Regions from separate parts of the Enterobacter sp. JS8-1 genome, predicted to be linked through region 1. Evidence: predicted binding sites of a transcription regulator. Region 1 holds the regulator's gene; the other holds the start of a gene.
The links. The regulator PhoB, encoded in region 1, activates phosphate uptake and scavenging genes when phosphate is short. The targets are predictions, from matches to a motif close to CTGTCATAAAACTGNCNNAT.

Region 1 (7,385 bases):
TGACAGGGCGTTAACCTGGCCGAGAACTAACAAACCTTCGTCTTTAAGTGCGGCGACCTCTTTAGCTAACTGATCGCGGCGGCGTTGATTTTCACTGAGTTCCAGCGCCTGGTATGCCGTCACGGCCGGATGGGTCGTGGAGCCGCACAGCGGGCAAGGTAGACCGGCCTGGAGTTGAGCACGCTCCGCCTCAAGGCTTTTGATTTTCTCTTCCTGCCTGCAGAGTGTTTCAACGTCCAGATAGTGCTGGTTTTTTTCTTTATACTGCTGGCGGCGCTGTGCCAGCGTTTCATTAAGCGCGACCAGCCCGGTCTGTGCTTTTTGCACGCTTTCGGCGTGCTGGCGCTGACGTTTTTGCAGCGGTTGATAGCGGGCATGGAGAGCGGTCAGGCGCTGGCGCGCAGACCGGGTTTGCGCCCGTTGCTCCATCGCCATTGCGACCTCGTCAGCCGTTAGCGTGAGGGAACTTTCTGGCAGACCCGTCAGCTTATGGCGTAATTCCGTGATGCGCGCAGCAAGCGTAGTGAGCTGATTTTTATCGCGATTTAGCTGAGAGAAGTGAGCCCGCCAGCCTGCAATCTCCTGGCCCCACAGGCGGTACCGATCATGGTCTGTCAGCCACTGTGCCAGTGCCGCCAGTTCTGTCTGTAGCTGTGTATGAGTATGTAAAGCGCCGTTGCGGATCCGCGAGCGCAAGGCAGTTTTTTCCAGTAAGCGAGTATTTACTTCAACAATACGCTGCTTCGTTTGCGCCAGCCGTGATGCCTGTTCTTGCTGATGTTCCCACAGCGGGCGGAGCTGGGACGCGGGTTGCGCGAGCTGGAGCTTTGCCAGATCGGGGGCTGCATCCGTCAGCGCCTGTTGCGTCTGCTGCTGTAAGGTCGTAGTGCGCTGCTGTTCGCGGATAAGCTCCTCGCTGCGCGTAAGCCACTGAAATTCTTTCTGGTGGCTCTGCTGCTGCGCTAGCAGGGTTTTCTCTTCGTCAGTAAGTGCCTGCAAACCTTGTTGCAACTGCTGCTGCTGTTCTTCACTCAACAGGACAACGCCCGCCGCTTGCGCTTCGCACATCTCAAGCGCATTGCGCGCGGCTTTGTGTTTTTCAAACACCATGGCGGAAATCTGGCCGTAGATCTCGGTGCCGGTAAGTTCCTCGAGTAGCTCCGCGCGATCGCTCGGTTTGGCATTCAGGAAGGCGGCAAACTGTCCCTGAGAGAGCAGCATCGAGCGGGTAAAACGGCCGTAGTCCAGCCCGGTAAGTGCTGCCGTTTGTTCCAGTTTATCCGTCACTTTGTCGGCGAGGATTTTTCCGTCCTCGCAGCGTGCCAGCTCCACGCGCGGGGCCTGCAGGTTCCCGTCAGGCTGATTGCGCGCACGGTTCTGGCTCCAGAACGCGCGATAGGCGATGCCCTTTACCTCGAACTCCACTTCAGCCAGGCACTCGGCGGTGTCGCGCGTCATCAGGTCGTTTTGCGCCTGAGAGACCTTTTGCAGTCGTGGCGTTTCGTGGTAAAGCGCCAGACAGATGGCGTCGAGCAGGGTGGTTTTCCCGGCACCGGTGGCACCGGTAATGGCAAATAGCCCGTTGCTGGCAAACGGCTCAGCGGTAAAGTCGATTTTCCACTCGCCCTTGAGCGAGTTCAGGTTTTTCAGGCGCAGGCTGAGAATTTTCATGCGTTTTCTCCCTCATCGCTAAGCGCATGCAGGGTATGCGTGAACAGCTCGTTGAGCCTTACTCGCTTCGCGTCGTCAATCTCTTCCTGAGACAACCGGCGCTCAAACACCTCTTCGACGCGCAGTTCACTGAGCGTTTCACGCTGCGCACCTGACAGAATTTTCTCGCGCTGCTCCCGGCTGCGGCGAACCAGTAAGACCTCGACGGGCAAATCCTCCGTCAGCACCTGAATTTTTCTTTGCATATCATGTAGGTAGTCATCGGTGGTGATTTCGATATCCAGCCAGACGGGCGGAACCTGCTCGACACCACGCCACTGCTCAAGCTGTTCAGTGATGGCCGCCAGATCGCCTTTTAGCACTGCCAGCGGCTGGGTGACGGGTACGTCCAGCGTCTCGACAGCGCTCAGTTTTCCGTCGGTAAAACTGACCAGATGCACGGATTTGGCTTTGCCTGTTTCATCGAAGCTGAGCGAAATGGGCGAGCCGCAATAGCGGATATGCTCGCAGCCGCCGATGATCTGCGCGCGGTGAATGTGTCCGAGCGCGATGTAGTCGGCAGGCGGGAAATTCTGCGCCGGGAAGGCATCCAGCGTGCCGATATAGATGTCACGTACGGCGTCACTTTTACTGGCACCAACGGTGGTGAGATGCCCGGTCGCAATCACCGGGATTGCCGCTTCGCCGCGCAGGGCGCAGGCATCGGTATGCTGCTGGTGATAATAATCAGTGATAGCCTGTAATAAATGCTGTTGCTTTTCGCCGCCGGAAAGTCCCGCCTGGCTTTGTACGATATCGCGCGGGCGCAAAAACGGAATGGGGCACAGCACCGCACCCGGCGTGCCGTCACGTTTTTTCAGGATCTGCGGGGCATGTCCGGCGCTGGCCACCACGGTGGTATTGAGAAACGCCAGAATATCGCGGGATTCATTCAGCGTGGCCACAGAATCGTGGTTTCCGGCGACAATCACCAGATGACAGCCGGTCTGCTGCAGATTCACCACGAAACGGTTATAGAGCTCACGCGCATAGCTCGGTGGGGAACCGGTATCGAAGATGTCACCCGCGACAATAATCGCATCGACGTCATGCGATTGCGCCGTCTCCAGCAGCCAGTTCAGGAAGGCTTCGTGTTCCGCCGCCCGGCTTTTGCTGTAAAAGTTTTGACCCAGATGCCAGTCTGAAGTGTGAAGTATGCGCATAGCTGATCCGTGGCGAAAAGAGTTGATGGCGATTATAAACTCTCAGGGGATGGAAAATAACCGCTGTAATAAAACAACAGTTTGCCATTTATGGTGGTAATGTTTTTCATAAATCTGTCATAAATCTGACGCATAATGACGCCGCATTACAAACTTGTAACTTAAATAAGATAAGACAGGGCAAAGTATGGCGAGACGTATTCTGGTCGTAGAAGATGAAGCTCCAATTCGTGAAATGGTGTGCTTCGTGCTCGAACAAAATGGCTTCCAGCCGGTTGAAGCGGAAGATTATGACAGCGCGGTGAACCAGCTGAATGAACCCTGGCCCGATCTGATTCTGCTTGACTGGATGTTGCCTGGCGGCTCTGGACTGCAGTTTATCAAACATCTTAAACGTGAAGCGATGACCCGCGATATTCCGGTGGTCATGCTGACTGCGCGCGGTGAAGAAGAGGATCGCGTGCGCGGTCTGGAAACCGGCGCGGACGATTACATCACCAAGCCGTTCTCTCCCAAAGAACTGGTTGCTCGTATCAAAGCCGTTATGCGCCGCATTTCGCCGATGGCGGTAGAAGAGGTGATTGAGATGCAGGGCCTGAGCCTTGATCCCACCTCACACCGCGTGATGACGGGCGAAAATCCCCTCGACATGGGGCCTACCGAATTCAAACTCCTGCACTTCTTTATGACCCACCCGGAACGTGTCTACAGCCGCGAGCAGTTGCTGAATAACGTCTGGGGAACTAACGTGTATGTGGAAGACCGGACGGTTGATGTGCATATTCGCCGCCTGCGTAAAGCGCTGGAGCTGAGCGGTCACGATCGCATGGTGCAGACGGTCCGCGGTACGGGTTATCGTTTTTCGACCCGTTTCTGAACAGTGACAGGAGTGTGACGCGTGCTGGAACGTCTGTCATGGAAAAGGCTCGTCTTTGAACTGATCTTATGCTGTATTCCGGCCTTCATTCTGGGGGCCATCGTTGGGCATCTGCCGTGGTTTTTGCTGGCGGCAGTGACCGGGTTACTCGTCTGGCATTTCTGGAACTTACTGCGCCTCTCCTGGTGGCTGTGGGTGGACAGAAGCATGACCCCTCCGCCGGGAAGCGGTAGCTGGGAACCGCTGCTGTATGGCCTGCACCAGATGCAGATGCGTAATAAAAAACGTCGTCGCGAGCTGGGAAGCTTAATCAAACGCTTTCGCAGCGGCGCAGAGTCGCTGCCGGATGCCGTCATTCTGACCACTGAAGAAGGCACAATTTTCTGGTGTAACGGCCTGGCGCAACAGCTGCTGGGCCTGCGCTGGCCGGACGATAATGGGCAAAATATCCTTAACCTGCTGCGTTATCCGGAGTTCACGCTGTATCTGAAAAAGCGTGATTTTACGGGGCCGCACAATCTGAGGCTCAACAACGGGCGTCATCTGGAAATCCGCGTGATGCCATACAGCGATCGGCAGTGGCTGATGGTGGCGCGGGATGTCACCCAGATGCACCAGCTGGAAGGGGCGAGACGCAACTTCTTCGCGAACGTGAGCCACGAATTACGCACCCCGTTGACCGTGCTTCAGGGCTACCTGGAGATGATGCAGGAGCAAACGCTCGAAGGTGCGCCGCGTGAAAAAGCGCTGCACACCATGCGCGAGCAAACGCACCGTATGGAAGGCCTGGTCAAGCAGCTGCTGACGCTCTCGAAGATTGAAGCCGCGCCTTCACTGGCACTGAATGACACCATCGATGTGCCGATGATGCTGCGGGTGGTGGAGCGGGAAGCGCAAACGTTAAGCCATAAAAAACATCACATTAGCTTTGAGGTCGACAGCACCCTGAAGGTGCTCGGCAGTGAAGATGAACTGCGCAGCGCCATCTCCAACCTGGTGTATAACGCGGTGAATCATACGCCGGAAGGGACCCATATCGTGGTGCGCTGGCAGCGTGTTAGCGCGGGCGCTGAGTTTAGCGTTGAGGATAACGGGCCGGGGATTGCCCCTGAGCACATACCGCGTCTGACCGAGCGATTCTACCGTGTGGATAAGGCGCGCTCGCGGCAGACCGGGGGAAGCGGCCTGGGGCTGGCGATTGTGAAACACGCGGTGAATCATCATGAAAGCCGTCTTGATATTCAGAGTAAGCTGGGTAAAGGAACCCGCTTCAGCTTTGTTATTCCGGAACGATTAATTGCCAAAAAGATCGCCTGACGGCAGGCGTGTCATTTTACCTTTCCACGGGCCAGCATTTGCTGGCCCGTTTGCTTTGCAGTCAAGCGAAACGCGTGTGAATATTATACGGTTGATGCTTTTTTGTTCGCATGATTAGCCATGGGTTTTTCTTATAATTAGTGCATTGTGCTGGTCTGTTTTTTCATGCTGGTATATTGTTCTGGTTTTGCGATCCCTCCTTGCCTTTAAACGTTATAAGCGTTTAAATTGCCCCCCAGATACTGTCAGACCGACTGTATTTGCGTGGTAAATCGAAAAACTATTCTTCTCCACGCCAGGACGGGAGCATTTCCCGCTGAAATTGAGCAAATTTTCCGCTGTATCGTCCCGTCAGGGATAGCGAAAATCTCAACGTTTTCAACACCACATCCACAGGCAGTAAGGTTTTATGACCCATCACTTAAAATCGCGTGACATCATCGCGCTGGGCTTTATGACATTTGCGCTGTTCGTTGGCGCAGGTAACATCATTTTCCCTCCAATGGTTGGCTTACAGGCGGGTGAACACGTCTGGACAGCTGCGTTTGGTTTCCTGATTACTGCCGTGGGTCTACCGGTCCTCACCGTTGTCGCGCTGGCGAAAGTCGGTGGCGGCGTGGACAGCCTCAGCACCCCGATTGGCAAAGTGGCTGGCGTTCTGCTGGCGACCGTCTGCTATCTGGCCGTTGGTCCGCTGTTTGCGACCCCGCGTACGGCGACCGTTTCCTTTGAGGTGGGGATTGCTCCGCTGACGGGTGACGGCGCGATGCCGCTGTTTATCTACAGCCTGATCTACTTCGCGATTGTGATTCTGGTTTCCCTCTATCCGGGCAAATTGCTGGATACCGTGGGTAACTTCCTGGCGCCGCTGAAAATTGTGGCCCTGATCGTGCTGGCGGTAGCCGCTATCGTCTGGCCTGCAGGCCCGATTAGCGACGCGATGGACGCCTATAAAAATGCTGCGTTCTCCAACGGCTTTGTGAACGGCTATCTGACGATGGATACGCTGGGCGCGATGGTGTTTGGTATCGTTATCGTCAATGCCGCGCGTTCCCGTGGCGTGACTGAAGCGCGCCTGCTGACTCGCTATACCATCTGGGCTGGCCTGATGGCGGGTGTGGGTCTGACGCTGCTGTATCTGGCACTGTTCCGCCTGGGTTCCGACAGCGCCATGCTGGTCGATCAGAACGCCAACGGTGCAGCTATCCTGCACGCTTACGTTCAGCACACCTTCGGTGGTGCGGGCAGCATGCTGCTGGCGGCGCTGATTTTCCTGGCGTGTCTGGTGACGGCGGTTGGCCTGACCTGTGCCTGCGCAGAGTTCTTTGCACAGTATCTGCCGCTCTCTTACCGCACCCTGGTGTTTATCCTCGGCATCTTCTCTATGGCGGTGTCCAACCTCGGTCTGAGCCACCTGATTCAGGTCTCTATTCCGGTACTGACGGCGATTTATCCGCCGTGTATCGTGCTGGTGGTGCTGAGCTTTACTCGCCCGTGGTGGAACAACTCGTCGCGAATTATCGCGCCAGCCATGTTTATCAGCCTGATTTTTGGTATCCTTGACGGGATTAAAGCATCAGCTTTCGCAGACATTCTGCCAGCGTGGACACAGCGTCTGCCGCTGTCTGAGCAAGGCCTGGCCTGGCTGATGCCTACCGTTGTTGCACTGGTTCTGGCGATTATCTGGGACCGTGCTGCAGGGCGTCAGGTCGCATCGAACGCCCATTAATCAACGGCAACAAACTGTTTAACCACGGGGCTTAAGGCCCCGTGGTTTTTTGTTTTTTTCGTGTTGAATGGCAAGATTTAAATGGAAAGCACTAACAAACTTAAACGTGGATTGAGCACGCGCCACATCCGCTTTATGGCGCTGGGCTCGGCTATCGGCACCGGTCTTTTTTATGGCTCGGCAGATGCCATTAAAATGGCCGGTCCCAGCGTTCTGCTGGCGTACATCATCGGCGGCGTGGCGGCCTATATCATCATGCGCGCGCTGGGTGAGATGTCAGTTCACAACCCCTCTGCCAGCTCCTTCTCGCGCTACGCGCAGGAAAACTTAGGCCCGCTGGCCGGGTTTATCACCGGCTGGACCTACTGCTTTGAAATCCTGATAGTGGCGATTGCCGACGTGACCGCGTTTGGCATTTATATGGGCGTCTGGTTCCCGGCGGTGCCGCACTGGATATGGGTGCTGAGCGTGGTGCTGATCATCTGCGCCGTCAACCTGATGAGCGTGAAGGTGTTTGGTGAGCTGGAGTTCTGGTTCTCCTTCTTTAAAGTCGCGACCATTATCATCATGATCCTTGCCGGTTTCGGCA
Region 2 (7,385 bases), 430 kb from region 1:
CGTCAACGCCTTCACGCTGTCGCCGAGGTTGTGGTTGCGCACTTTACCGGTAAAGGTGACGACCGCACCATCTTCATCGCGCTCGGCCAACCAGTCATATTCTGTACCAACATTAAAGCGCTCGTGACCGACCAGAATTCGGGTTTCAGCCATCTTAGCCCCCTGTCACCGGCGGGAAGAAGGCCACCTCATCCCCTGCGTTCAGCGGATGGGTGAATTCAACCAGCGTCTGATTCACGGCGGCCAGCAGCTTGCCTTCCTCGAGCGCCAGCGCCCAGCGGTCACTTTGTGCCGCCAGATGCGCGCGCAGGGCAGCGACGTTTTCGAAGGACGCATCCAGCGTCAGGCTGTCGGTATTGACCAGCTCGCGCACCTGGGCAAAAAAGAGCACCTTAATCATGGCTGTCCACCTTAAAATCACCGGATTTGCCGCCGCTTTTCGCCAGCAGGCGCACCGGGCCAATGACCATATCTTTCTGCACTGCTTTGCACATATCGTAGATGGTCAGCGCGGCGACGGAGGCCGCCGTCAGCGCTTCCATCTCAACGCCGGTCTTCCCGGTTAAGCGGCAGAGTGACTCAATGCGTACGCGGCTGTGCTCAGGCTGCGCCTGCAGGTTCACTTCCACCTTGCTCAGCATCAGCGGATGGCACAGCGGAATTAAGTCCCAGGTGCGTTTCGCGGCCTGAATACCAGCGATGCGCGCGGTCGCAAAGACATCACCTTTGTGGTGGCTGCCGTCGAGAATCATCGCCAGGGTTTCTGGCAGCATAGTGACGAACGCTTCCGCGCGCGCCTCGCGCACCGTTTCCGCTTTGGCGGAAACATCCACCATATGCGCTTCACCGGCGGCGTTAATGTGGGTCAGTTGTGACATAGCTTATTTCTTTAAATGGGGGTGGAAATTACACGGGCGGGTACGGGCATCCAGCTGCGGGGCGATGATGTTTTCCCACGCGGTACGGCAGGCTTTGGTCGAGCCCGGCATAGCGAAAATCAGCGTGTTGTTCGCCACGCCCGCCACGGCGCGTGACTGGAGCGTGGAGGTACCAATCTCTTCAAAGGAGAGCATGCGGAACACTTCGCCGAAGCCTTCCACTTCGCGGTCAAACAGCGGGATCAGCGCTTCGGGAGTCTGATCGCCTGCGGTAAAGCCGGTGCCGCCGGTAATCAACACCACCTGCACCTCATCGCTGGCTATCCACTGAGAGACCTGAGCGCGAATGGCGTAGCGGTTCTCTTTTACGATCGCTTTATCGACGATGTGATGCCCCGCGTCATGCGCCTCATCACGCAGCCAGTGACCGGAGGTATCATCCTCTTCGCCACGGCGGTCGGAAACGGTAAGGATAGCAATGCGTGTCGGGATAAATTCTGCGCTTACCTGACTCATCTTCTGATTCCTTCTTAAGACTGATTACCCGCCGATGTAAGACAGGTTCTGAGTAATGCCGGTGTTGCCCTGATGCAGGAAGTGGGTCTGTTTTTTATGCGTCAGCGCTTCAGAAATGCGTGCTTCAAGCGCGTCCTGCTGCGCATCGTCTTCCAGCAAATCGCGAAGATCTACGCCGCCGTCGCCGAACAGGCAGAGATGAAGCTTGCCAACGGAGGAGACGCGCAGGCGGTTGCAGCTGGCGCAGAAGTCTTTCTCATAGGGCATGATAAGGCCTATCTCACCTTCGTAATCCGGGTGACAGAAGACCTGCGCCGGGCCGTCGCTGCGCTGGCGGATCTGGTGGATCCAGCCGCGTCTCAGCAGCGCGTCGCGCAGCACCATGCCGGAGATGTGATGGCGACGGAACAGCTCGCTGCCCTCGCCGGTTTCCATCAGCTCAATAAAACGCAGTTGAATGCGGCGTGGTTTGATCCACGCCAGGAAGGTGTCCAGCTGATGATGGTTTACATCACGCATCAGCACGGTATTCACTTTGACTTTGTCGAACCCCGCAGTGAATGCGGCGTCGATGCCTTCCATCACCTGATGGAATTTGTTCTGTCCGGTAATGGCGTGGAACTGACGGGCATCGAGGCTATCTACGCTGACGTTGATCGCCGTCAGGCCCGCATCGCGCCAGTTCGCCACGTCGCGCGCCATGCGGTAACCGTTAGTGGTCACCGCAATCTGGCGGATACGTTCGTTTTCACGTACGGCGGCAATGATGTCGGGAAAATCACGACGTAAAGAGGGTTCGCCTCCGGTCAGACGCACCTTTTCCGTGCCGAGCTCAGAGAAGGCGCGCGTAACGCGGCGCACTTCATCCACGGAGAGAAAGCCGTTATTGGTGACCTTACCCGGCTTGTAGCCATCGGGCAGGCAGTAGGTGCAACGGAAGTTACACACATCGGTAATCGACAGACGTAAGTAATAAAACTTACGCGCGAAAGCATCAGTAAGTTGTGAAGCCATGTACACCTTTCCAGATCGGGAGGCACAGTCATTTCTTTCTGTACCCTGGTGGCTAATTCGCCACGGCCAGGGCGCCATATCGTTCGACACAGGCGCCAGGGCTAGAGTGTATGTTTTCAAAAATGAAAACGTGGTTATAGCGATAGTAACGCGGAAATCATCACTTCGCCATTCTCGCATTTCGCTATATAATTATATATATAGCGACTTAATCGTGCATTTTCGCTACAGGATACCCAAAAACCACACTTTCACATTGATATACGTCATTTTGCATCGGCTGAGGCATCGTCTTTTAGGGGTAGTTAGGTTACTGTTACGCGATCGTACGTGATAAGGAATACCTATGCGCAATCGCACTTTTGCGGATCTTGACCGAGTGGTCGCTCTTGGCGGAGGCCACGGTCTGGGCCGCGTCATGTCCTCATTGTCGTCACTCGGGTCAAGGCTGACAGGGATAGTGACCACCACCGATAACGGCGGCTCAACGGGGCGGATCCGACGTGCCGAAGGCGGGATTGCCTGGGGAGATATGCGCAACTGTCTGAACCAGTTAATTACCGAACCGAGCGTCGCATCGGCGATGTTTGAGTACCGTTTTGGCGGTAATGGCGAACTTTCCGGGCATAACCTCGGAAATCTGATGTTAAAGGCCTTAGATCACCTGAGTGTGCGGCCTCTCGAAGCCATCAACCTGATCCGTAATCTGCTTAAAGTGGATGCATTTCTGATCCCCATGTCGGAACAACCGGTCGATTTAATGGCTATCGACGCTGAAGGGCATGAAGTTTACGGTGAGGTGAATATTGATCAGCTGATCCTGCCGCCAACGGAGCTAATGACCTATCCAAGCGTCCCCGCCACGCGCGAAGCGGTAGAAGCCATCGGTGAAGCGGATCTGATCCTGATTGGCCCTGGTAGTTTTTACACCAGCCTGATGCCGATTCTGCTGGTGAAAGAGCTGGCGCAGGCGCTGCGCCGCACCCCCGCCCCGATGGTCTACATCGGTAACCTGGGACGTGAACTGAGCCCGGCGGCGGCGAGCCTGTCGCTGGCGGACAAGCTTGATTTAATGGAGCAGTACGTCGGTAAAAAAATTATCGACGGTGTCGTGGTGGGGCCGAAGGTGGACGTATCGGGTATTGGCAACCGCGTGGTGGTGCAGGAGCCGCTAGAGGCGAGTGATATTAAATATCGCCATGACCGTCACCTGCTGCGCGAGGCGCTGGAGAAGGCGATTCAGGCGCTGGGTTAGGTTCGTTTTGTCCGGCCTGATGCCCTCACCCCGGCCCTCTCCCATAGGGAGAGGGAGAAAACAACGCTTTACTCACGATGCCGCGATGAAAAGATCCCGCAGCTGATGAAGCTGGTCGCGGATCTGCGCCGCTTCTTCGAACTCCAGGTTCTGCGCGTGCTGCATCATCTGTCCTTCCAGCTCGTGGATTTTCTGCTGCAGCGCTTTCGGCGTCAGCACGACGGTATCTTCTTCCACCACTGAGCGCGCCTTGCCGCGACCTTTCGCTTTGGTTTTGGCAATGTTCTGGCCCAGCGCCAGGATATCCACCACCTTCTTGTTCAGACCCTGCGGCGTAATGCCGTGCTCTTCGTTGTAGCGCTGCTGTTTCTCGCGGCGGCGCTCCGTTTCACCAATCGCTTTCGCCATCGATGGGGTGATTTTGTCACCGTACAGAATCGCTTTACCGTTAACGTTACGCGCGGCGCGGCCAATGGTCTGGATCAGCGAACGCTCGGAACGCAGGAAACCCTCTTTATCCGCATCCAGAATCGCCACCAGCGATACTTCCGGCATATCCAGACCTTCTCGCAGCAGGTTGATCCCCACCAGCACGTCAAACTCGCCCAGACGCAGATCGCGAATAATTTCCATGCGCTCGACGGTGTCGATATCCGAGTGCAGATAACGCACCTTCTCGCCGTGCTCTTCCAGATACTCGGTCAGGTCTTCCGCCATGCGCTTGGTGAGCGTGGTCACCAGCACGCGCTCGTTGATGGCGGAACGAGCGCGAATTTCCGAGAGCAGATCGTCCACCTGAGTCGCCACCGGACGAACTTCAATAATCGGGTCGAGCAGACCCGTTGGACGCACAACCTGATCGACAACGTCTTCACCGGATTTCTCCAGCTCGTAGTTGCCCGGCGTGGCCGAGACGTAGATGGTTTGCGGCGCGAGCGCCTCAAACTCTTCAAACTTCATCGGACGGTTATCCAGCGCCGACGGCAGGCGGAAGCCGTATTCCACCAGCGTCTCTTTACGCGCGCGGTCACCGCGGTACATCCCGCCGATCTGCGGGATCGTAACGTGAGATTCGTCGATCACCAGCAAACCGTCTGCCGGAAGGTAGTCAAACAGCGTCGGCGGCGGCTCGCCCGGCCCGCGCCCGGAGAGGAAGCGCGAGTAGTTTTCAATACCGGAGCAGTAGCCCAGCTCGTTCATCATCTCAAGGTCAAACTGGGTACGCTGGCTCAGGCGCTGCTCTTCCAGCAGCTTGTTGTTGGCCAGCAGCACCTTACGGCGCTCGGCCAGCTCCACTTTGATCTCTTCCATCGCCTGCACAATACGCTCGCGCGGCGTCACGTAGTGCGTTTTCGGGTAGATGGTGAAGCGCTGGATCACCGATTCAATGTGTCCGGTCAGCGGATCGAAGAGCGACAGGCGTTCAACCTCTTCGTCAAACAGCTCGACGCGCAGCGCCATATCGTCCGATTCCGCCGGGAAGATGTCGATCACCTCACCGCGTACGCGGAACGTCCCGCGCTGAAAGGCCTGATCGTTACGGGCATACTGCAGCTCCGCCAGACGACGGACGATGGCACGCTGGTCGATGATCATCCCCTGCGTCAGGTGCAGCATCATCTTGAGATAGAGATCCGGATCGCCCAGGCCGTAGATCGCGGAAACCGATGCGACAACCACAACATCGCGACGCTCCAGAAGCGCCTTAGTGGCCGACAGACGCATCTGCTCAATGTGTTCGTTCACTGAGGCATCCTTCTCGATGAAGGTGTCAGAGCTCGGCACATAGGCTTCTGGCTGGTAGTAATCGTAGTAGGAGACGAAATACTCCACCGCGTTGTCCGGGAAGAACTCTTTCATCTCACCATAAAGCTGCGCCGCCAGAGTTTTATTGGGTGCCAGCACCATCGTTGGGCGCTGGAGATCCGCAATCACGTTGGCGACGGTGAAGGTTTTACCTGACCCCGTCACACCTAATAGCGTCTGATGCGCCAGCCCATCTTCCAGCCCCTCTTCCAGACGGCGGATGGCCTCGGGCTGATCCCCCGAAGGACGGAAAGCAGAATTCAATTTGAACGGTTTACTCATGGGCGACAACCTGATGACGTTATAAGCGGCAGGTGAGTAATTTTACTCGTTGTTGCCAGGAATGCCAGTAAAAAACACTGGATGAAAAACCAGTAGCGTGGCAGGATATTTAGAGTAGCGCCTGGGGAATGAGCGCGATCCCGGTTGAAATGTAGACTGTGACAAAATAAAACACCAGCCTGACTCGGTTATCCCCAGAACTTTTCCTTTTTTAACATTTGTCAAGCCAGGTAATGATAGTTTTGTGGCAACGGGTGACAGTTTCATGACGGCAATTGATTTTATCTAACCAGTTAATTACTAAGCGATATTTTCTAAAGCCGTGTTTCGCATCAATTCGGGCGTAACCCGCGTATTCTCTCGCTTATCGCGTGTTTTCTAACTCTAATGCACATGGTTATCCACAGGAATAGTGGATAACTGCTTCCAGCCCGTACAGACCGCCACTCGGCAAATTCCCGGTTTTTCCCACGAGGCGGCAACAAAAAATTTTTATAGCTATTTTTTGATGATAAACAGTTGAGTCATTCATAACCAACTCATGCGATCTTGCTCACAAATCCGCCATTTCACGCCCTGCACCATAATTCACCGCTTCCGGCACCGTTGATGTGCAATTCAAGGATCCGCACGACGATCCGCAGAGACTTATTCCTAAAAAAGCCCCTTTTTTAATCACTTTATGGTTTCTGGCAGGCGTTTTGCACAGTCGACTACAAGCGTCATCCATAAACATTTTTAAGGAGAGAAAGATGTTGAGTCTGCGTGCTGTGAATCAGTTTTACGGAAGCCAACATACGCTATGGAACCTGGATTTAGATTTTCCGCAAGGCATGTGTACAGGCGTCGTTGGCCTGCCGGGAATGGGCAAAACGACCCTGATGAACTGCATTACCGGAAAAGTGCCCGTCGAAAGCGGCACCATTATCTGGCATGAAGCCGGTGCGCCGCCGCGCGATTTGCTCAACCAGGCGTCAGAGCACCGTTCCATGCCGGGCATAGGCTATGTGCCGCAGGACAGACGGATCTTTTCCCAGCTGACCATCGATGAGAATTTGCATATTGCGATGCAGGCCGTGGGGAAACCCGATCCTGAGGCGAAAAGAGACGTTTACGACCTGTTTCCGGCACTCTATGCGCTGCGGCAGGCCCGTGCCAACACGCTCTCTCCGGATGACCAGTATCAGCTGGCGCTGGCCAACGCGCTGGTGAACCGCCCGCGCCTGCTGATCCTCGATGAACCCCTGCACGGCGCAGGACACAGCTTCGCCCAGAAGCTGGGGCAACTGCTGGTGCGCTTAAATCGGGAGCTGGGTATGACGGTGTTATTAGCGGAGCAACAGCTGTCGTTTATCCGCCGGGTTGCGGACCGTTTCTGCATGCTCTATCGCGGGCGTAACGTGGCGCAGGGCCACGTTAACGAACTGGATGACGAGCTTATCGCCCACTGGATGTCGCGGGAAGCAAGACGCTGAGGTCGAGATAACACCCGGTTTCGGCATTTTCCGCGCCGTCAGCAAGCCAGGGGATTTCCCCGAGGCACGGCGCGGGGAGCACGCGTTTGAGGGTCGCCAGATACTCCTGGTGTCGTTTCCCTGGCGCTACCACGTCGTTGGCTATCCAGCCCGCCAGAC

Region 2: the regulator PhoB is predicted to act here: its motif matches at 6,004-6,023, upstream of uvrB (excinuclease ABC subunit UvrB).

The regions. Positions count from the first base shown of each region.
Region 1 is NZ_CP185805.1:1,042,731-1,050,115, forward strand. Features, by position in the region: gene sbcC (exonuclease subunit SbcC) at 1-1,671, opposite strand, end outside; gene sbcD (exonuclease subunit SbcD) at 1,668-2,873, opposite strand; gene phoB (phosphate response regulator transcription factor PhoB) at 3,061-3,750, shown strand; gene phoR (phosphate regulon sensor histidine kinase PhoR) at 3,772-5,067, shown strand; gene brnQ (branched-chain amino acid transporter carrier protein BrnQ) at 5,477-6,796, shown strand; gene proY (proline-specific permease ProY) at 6,878-7,385, shown strand, end outside.
Region 2 is NZ_CP185805.1:1,469,992-1,477,376, reverse strand. Features, by position in the region: gene moaE (molybdopterin synthase catalytic subunit MoaE) at 1-153, opposite strand, end outside; gene moaD (molybdopterin synthase sulfur carrier subunit) at 155-400, opposite strand; gene moaC (cyclic pyranopterin monophosphate synthase MoaC) at 393-878, opposite strand; gene moaB (molybdenum cofactor biosynthesis protein B) at 882-1,394, opposite strand; gene moaA (GTP 3',8-cyclase MoaA) at 1,419-2,408, opposite strand; molybdenum cofactor riboswitch at 2,396-2,529, opposite strand; gene yvcK (uridine diphosphate-N-acetylglucosamine-binding protein YvcK) at 2,755-3,663, shown strand; gene uvrB (excinuclease ABC subunit UvrB) at 3,736-5,751, opposite strand; gene ACOQH0_RS06930 (ABC transporter ATP-binding protein) at 6,504-7,226, shown strand; gene bioD (dethiobiotin synthase) at 7,189-7,385, opposite strand, start outside.